Endozoicomonas gorgoniicola: one gene and its partner. Each later gene encodes a partner of the first gene's protein in a complex. Links are inferred from orthologs where the notes say so. Each region holds a gene or a part of one and is shown in the gene's direction. Other genes may lie near its edges.

Region 1 (3,237 bases):
TAAACGACTGTGTTAGATTAGCGCCGTCTTCGCAGGCGTTCCTGCTCTATGAATGTTTAACTTCAGCTTATTAAGATGTTCTTGTTAGTCGGCAGCTATTAAATATTCTGTAAGCAGTGTCTGAGAAAAGGGCGTTGACGACAAGAGATGATCTGGGTAATATGCGCCGCATCACTGATGCAGCGACGACTTGTTTGTTAGAACGGTCAGTTGTTAAGCAGTTGAAGTTAAGCAGTTGAAGATGCTCTCAATAGAGTGTTTCGGGGTATAGCGCAGTCTGGTAGCGCGCCTGCTTTGGGAGCAGGATGTCGGGAGTTCGAATCTCTCTACCCCGACCATTTATTTCTTTTGAATGCTGAAAATGAGTATTGATTAAATCCTCTGCTTCGGTATTGTGAAGAGTAATTAGTGCGCCCGTAGCTCAGTTGGATAGAGCATCCGCCTTCTAAGCGGATGGTCGCAGGTTCGAATCCTGCCGGGTGCGCCATCTTTTCTTTTTATTTAAAAGTGATGGCAAGATTTGTGGTGGGCATAGCTCAGTTGGTAGAGCTCTGGATTGTGATTCCAGCGGTCGTGGGTTCGAGCCCCATTGTCCACCCCAGTTTTTTATCACAGAAGTAATCTGTGATGACAATCAGATGTGTATGTCTATCAGTATGCATCTGTACAAAGTTAGATAGCAGCGCAGTAAGTGCTCTATGCGGATGTGGTGGAATTGGTAGACACGCTGGTTTTAGGTACCAGTGCCGCAAGGCGTGAGAGTTCGAGTCTCTCCATCCGCACCAGTTGACTATACGGGGATAAGCTTGCTTATCCCCTTTTTTTGTATCGGAGAAATGCCCGGTTATCAGACGGGTGGCATGACTGCCGCTAGTCCGTTATTTCGCTATTGAAAGGCCTCAACAGGGAAATAGCGTGAGAGTGTAAAAGGTTGATCAGTGTCGGTGTTTGCGCTTCTTTTGTGCGCATCTGATGCATCGGTTACGGTCTTTTGCTAGTCTATGCCGCTTTATCGCAAGTTCGGTAATCAGGCTCAGTATTGAGGAACACAAATGCAAGTCTCCCTTGAAACGACTTCCGGTCTGGAACGTCGTCTGTCCATCGTCATTCCAGCTGAGAAAGTAGACGGTGAAGTCGCCAAGCGTCTGAATGATATGTCCCGCCGTGTGCGTCTGGACGGTTTCCGTCCGGGCAAGGTACCTGCCAAGGTAATGAAGCGCCGTTACGGTCTGGGTGCTCGTCAGGAAGTTCTGGGTGAGCAGATGCAGCAGGCATTTGTTGAAGCTGTGACTCAGGAAAAACTGAATCCGGCTGGCGCTCCTACTGTTGAGCCAAAGGCTGATGAAGAAGGCAAGGATTTCGAATTCGTTGCGACTTTCGAAGTTTATCCTGAAATCACTCTGGGTGACTTCGCATCCATCGAAGTTGAGCGTCCGGTTGCTGATGTTAAAGACGCTGACATCGATGAAATGGTTGAAACCCTGCGTAACCAGAGCAAGACTTTTGAAGACGTTGAGCGTGCGGCTGAAAGCGGTGACCAGATTGTATTCGATTACGTTGGCTCTTTTGCTTCCGGCGAGAAGGCTGGTGAAGAGTTTGACGGCGGTAAAGCTGAGAACTCTACCCTGGAACTGGGCTCTGGCCGCATGATTCCGGGCTTTGAAGATGGTCTGGTGGGTGTTTCCGCTGGTGAAGAGAAGACTCTGGAACTGACATTCCCTGAGGAATACCACTCTGAAGAGCTGAAGGGTCAGGCGGTTAAGTTTGCGTGCAAGGTACACAAAGTACAAGCTGCTGCTATGCCAGAACTGAACGATGAATTCTTCGCTCGCTTCGGTGTCACCGAAGGTGGTGAAGAAGCGTTCCGCGCTGAAGTTCGCAAGAACATGGAACGTGAACTGCGTCAGGCTGTAAAAGGCAAGGTGAAGAACCAGGTAATGGACGGTCTGCTGTCTACTAACGAGATCGACGTACCTTCTCCTCTGGTGGCTCAGGAAATCGACCGTATGCGCGAGCAGGCGGTTCAGCAGTTCGGTGGTGAGCAGGGCGGTTTCGATCCTAAGCAGCTGCCAGCTGAACTGTTTGAAGCAGATGCGAAGAAGCGTGTTGCTCTGGGTCTGATCGTAGGTGAAGTGGTTAAGCAGCGTGAAGTTAAGGTTGACGAGGACCGCGTTCGCGCCATGATCGAAGATATGGCTTCCGCTTACCAGGAGCCTCAGCAGGTCATCGACTGGTACTACAGCAACGAACAGCAGCTGTCTCAGGTTAAGTACGTAGTGTTGGAAGAGCAGGTGGTTGACACCGTTCTGGAAAGCGCCAAGGTATCTGAAGCTGAAGTTAGCTACCAGGACGCTATCAAACCAGCGGCTCCCGAAGCAGCACCAGAGTCAGCTGAAGAGCAGGAAACTGCTGAAGAAGCCTGATCACGGGCGGAGATTTAGGTAACGACCTGCGGTGGTCTGTAAAAAGCTTTTGAAACAGACCACCGGTTTGAGGCATTCTTAAATCAATACGGCGCTGTCCGGAAAACAAACATGGAGTTTTCAGTTCTGTTTTCTAAGGTTGTTGCGGTGATTGCCGTTTAAACTAAGACAGCGTTATGCGACCCGCAGCGCGGGTCGCTTTTCTTCGACTTGGCAAGGAGTTACGACAGGAAATGTCCAGACTGATTGAACCATCCTCCATGGCCATTACCAATTCTGGCCTGGTACCGATCGTTGTTGAGCAATCTGCCCGTGGCGAACGTTCATACGACATCTATTCACGTCTGCTCAAGGAACGGGTAATCTTCCTGGTAGGTCAGGTTGAAGACCATATGGCAAACCTGATTGTTGCCCAGATGCTGTTCCTTGAATCGGAAAATCCGGACAAGGATATCCATCTGTATATCAACTCGCCGGGCGGTTCCGTAACTGCTGGTATGTCCATTTACGACACCATGCAGTTTATCAAGTGTGATGTCTCAACCATGTGTATTGGTCAGGCCTGCAGCATGGGGTCTCTGCTTCTGACAGCGGGTGCCAAAGGCAAGCGTTTTGCGCTGCCACACTCCCGGGTCATGATTCACCAGCCATTGGGTGGTTTCCAGGGACAGGCGTCCGATATTGCGATCCATGCCCAGGAAATGATGACCATCAAGTCCAGGCTGAATCAGGTGCTGTCCAGCCACACGGGACAACCTCTGGAAGTGATTGAGCGAGATACTGACCGTGATAACTTCATGAGTGGTGAAGAAGC
Region 2 (3,308 bases), 3.2 Mb from region 1 along the record:
AAAAAAACTGAGGTGGCTGGGCAAAAACCTGAGACTGCGATTAAGCAAAAGTCGGCTGCCAGAGCATCGACTAGTGGTGTGAGGCTGCCTGACTTCAACCCTGCAACGGTGTTACTGAAGAAAACCGGTAGGGACACAACTGGTAACCTTGGAGGAAATAATTCTGAAAAGAAAGCAACCCCGGGTTTGATAGATGAGATAAAAAATGCAGGGGGAAAGGTAAAAAATAACAGTCCTCGCCTTTCCAGTGAAACGATCCAGCCAGAAGAGCTGAGGCGTAAAGAACTGGAGGCAAGCCAGAGGTCTCTCAACAGACAGCTGAACTCTCTTAAAGACGAGGTTGCTCGTCTGGAGGGTCTTTTGAAAAAAGGCTCAGATGACAAAGGTGTTGAAAATGTCCACAAGAGGGAGCTGGATGAGGCAAAGAAAGCTCTTAAGGAGTTTCATAAGAAGAACCCTCATTATGAAAAGGGAACTTTGACAAATGTGCAGCTTACTAAACAGCTTTCATTAAGAAATGAGGATCCACGCAATGCGCTTGAAATCGCATTGCGAAAGAGAGCTGAAGTAATGCTACATAGCCTGGGGCCGGAGAGTTTGAGCGACCAAAATGATGACTGGTCACTTTGAAATGCAGGCTAATTGACATTCTCACCCAATAAAAAATGCCGACACTGTTCGGCATTTTTTTATTAAAAACAACCCGTTAATAAAATAGCGTAAAATGTAGCCTTTATGGTTAGTCTCCGAGCTGTAAACTTTGAATACTGATACTTGACGCCATTTCCCGCTTTCCGTACAATTTCGCAGCTTTATTTTACCCTTGGTCTATGATCGACCGGGGTAGCTCTGGCCGGTTTTATACCGGCTTTTGCTGTTTGAAGACCGAATTAACTGTGCAAATCCTCTGGTACAGCAACATTCGACCTCAATAGCTCGAATATAGAAATAATCTGGAGTTCGCTGAATGGCAACTATTAACCAGCTGGTGCGTAAGCCACGCAAGCGCAAGGTCAAAAAGACCGACGTTCCTGCGCTGCAAGCTTGCCCACAGCGTCGCGGTGTTTGTACTCGCGTATACACTACTACTCCTAAGAAGCCTAACTCTGCGCTGCGTAAAGTATGTCGTGTGCGTCTGACTAACGGTTTCGAAGTGACTTCCTACATCGGTGGTGAAGGTCACAACCTGCAGGAACACTCCGTTGTTCTGATCCGTGGCGGTCGTGTAAAAGACTTGCCAGGTGTTCGTTACCACACTGTTCGCGGTAGCCTGGACACTCAGGGCGTTAACGACCGTAAGCAGGGTCGTTCCAAATACGGTACTAAGAAGCCTAAGTCCTAAGGTTAAAGCCTTAAGAGACTGCTGGTTCAGCCGTTTTAAAAGAGTCCTGAGCTCTTTTGCCGAAAATGCTGTGCCCCGTTGCACAAAGAATTTAACAGTAGGTTGATAAGAGTAAGGCCGGATCTATTCCGGACTGCCTGAAGACCGAAATGAGGGCTTATCAATGCCAAGAAGACGCGTAGTCGCTAAGCGCGACGTGCTGCCAGATCCTAAGTTTGGTAACAAAACCCTGACCAAGTTCATCAACCACGTGATGATCTCCGGTAAGAAATCCGTAGCGGAAAAAATCGTATACGGTGCGCTGGATAAGGTTCAGGAGCGCTCTAACAAGGATCCGCTGGAGCAATTCGAAAAAGCTCTGGAATCCATTGCGCCAATGGTAGAAGTAAAGTCCCGCCGTGTGGGTGGTGCTACTTACCAGGTGCCTGTAGAAGTTCGTCCGGCTCGTCGTACTGCCCTGGCAATGCGCTGGCTGGTAGACGCGGCACGTAAGCGTGGCGAAAAGTCTATGGAACTGCGCCTTGCGGGCGAACTGCTGGACGCAGCTGAGAACAAAGGCGCTGCTGTCAAGAAGCGTGAAGACGTGCACCGCATGGCTGAAGCGAACAAGGCGTTCTCTCACTACCGTTTCTAAGTATCAGAGGATTGAGTCGTGGCCCGTAAAACCCCGATCAACCGCTATCGCAACATTGGTATCTGTGCCCATGTTGACGCGGGTAAGACAACGACCACTGAACGCGTACTGTTCTACACTGGTCTGAGTCACAAAATTGGTGAAGTTCATGATGGTGCTGCCACCATGGACTGGATGGAACAGGAGCAGGAGCGTGGTATTACCATTACTTCTGCGGCTACCACCTGTTTCTGGCGTGGTATGGATGCTCAGTTTGATGAGCATCGCATTAACATTATCGACACACCCGGACACGTTGACTTCACTATCGAAGTAGAGCGTTCCCTGCGTGTACTGGACGGCGCAGTTGTTGTGCTGTGTGGTTCCTCCGGCGTACAGCCTCAGACTGAAACCGTATGGCGTCAGGCTGACAAGTACGAAGTGCCACGTATGGTATTCGTCAACAAGATGGACCGTACCGGTGCTGACTTCACTATGGTGGTTGAGCAGCTGCGTGAGCGTCTGGGCGCAATCGCTGTGCCAATGCAGATGACCATCGGCGCTGAAGACGAGTTTAAAGGTGTTGTTGACCTGGTTAAGATGAAGTCCATTATCTGGAACGAGTCTGACCAGGGTATGTCTTTCACCTATGAAGATATTCCTGCTGACCTTCAGGATACTTGCGACGAAATGCGCGAGTACATGATGGAAGCAGCTGCAGAAGCGACTGAAGAGCTGATGGAAAAGTACCTGGAAGAAGGTACTTTGACTGAGGAAGAGATCAAGGCTGGTATCCGTGCGCGTACACTGGCGAACGAAATCATCCCTGTCTTCGGTGGTTCTGCGTTTAAGAACAAGGGTGTACAGGCTGTACTGGATGCTGTTATCGAGCTGATGCCTTCTCCAAAAGAAGTTAAAGCAATCGAAGGTATCCTGGATGACGGTAAGGATACCGTTGAAACCCGTGAAGCTGATGATAGCGCTCCGTTCTCGGCGTTGGCGTTCAAAATTGCTACCGACCCATTCGTTGGTACTCTGACGTTCGTACGTAACTACTCCGGTACCCTCAAGTCCGGTGATACCGTATACAACCCTGTTAAGCACAAGCGTGAGCGTGTTGGTCGTATGGTGCAGATGCACGCCAACACCCGTGAAGAGCTGAAAGAGTGTGTTGCGGGCGATATCGTTGCGTTGATCGGTCTGAAAGACGTAACCACCGGTGACACCCTGTGTTCCATGGATAGCGTTATTACCCTGGAGCGTATGGAATTCCCTGATCCTGTAATCTCTGTTGCGGTTGAGCCTAAGTCCAAGGCTGACCAGGAGAAAATGGGTATTGCTCTGGGTAAGCTG

The links.
Region 2: the proteins of tig (region 1) and rpsG are in contact, whole or in part, in a crystal structure (PDB 3GTY), measured with the Thermotoga maritima proteins. The link is inferred for Endozoicomonas gorgoniicola from one-to-one orthologs. Residues at the interface, in WP_004081061.1 of Thermotoga maritima: Glu122, Val124, Val129, Leu130, Tyr133, Glu188, Gly259, Ile262, Tyr263, Glu266, Ser270, Glu273, Gln274, Glu277, Arg308, Gln311, Ile312, Ser315, Tyr316, Glu325, Arg329, Arg336, Leu363, Phe366, Trp367, Arg373, Leu377, Arg381, Leu384, Glu387; in WP_004081843.1 of Thermotoga maritima: Lys34, Lys52, Lys55, Glu59, Arg62, Gln63, Glu66, Asn67, Lys69, Val71, Arg95, Ala109, Lys110, Lys111, Gly112, Arg113, Pro114, Glu117, Glu121, Ile124, Ala125, Tyr127, Asn128, Asn129, Thr130, Gly131, Lys135, Asp139, Arg142, Met143.

Annotation. Positions count from the first base shown.
Region 1 is NZ_JAPFCC010000001.1:2,314,243-2,317,479, reverse strand. What follows is about bases 320-3,237. They hold tig (trigger factor), read left to right. Parts: upstream 320-1,052; coding sequence 1,053-2,423; downstream 2,424-3,237. Other genes in these bases: clpP (ATP-dependent Clp endopeptidase proteolytic subunit ClpP), read left to right, coding at 2,657-3,237. UniProt on the Bacillus subtilis protein: Involved in protein export. Acts as a chaperone by maintaining the newly synthesized protein in an open conformation. Functions as a peptidyl-prolyl cis-trans isomerase.
Region 2 is NZ_JAPFCC010000001.1:5,523,112-5,526,419, forward strand. What follows is about bases 252-3,240. They hold rpsG (30S ribosomal protein S7), read left to right. Parts: upstream 252-1,505; coding sequence 1,506-1,976; downstream 1,977-3,240. Other genes in these bases: NX722_RS24790 (hypothetical protein), read left to right, coding at 252-630; rpsL (30S ribosomal protein S12), read left to right, coding at 968-1,342; fusA (elongation factor G), read left to right, coding at 1,995-3,240. Outside these bases: more of NX722_RS24790, read left to right, coding at 1-251; more of fusA, read left to right, coding at 3,241-3,308.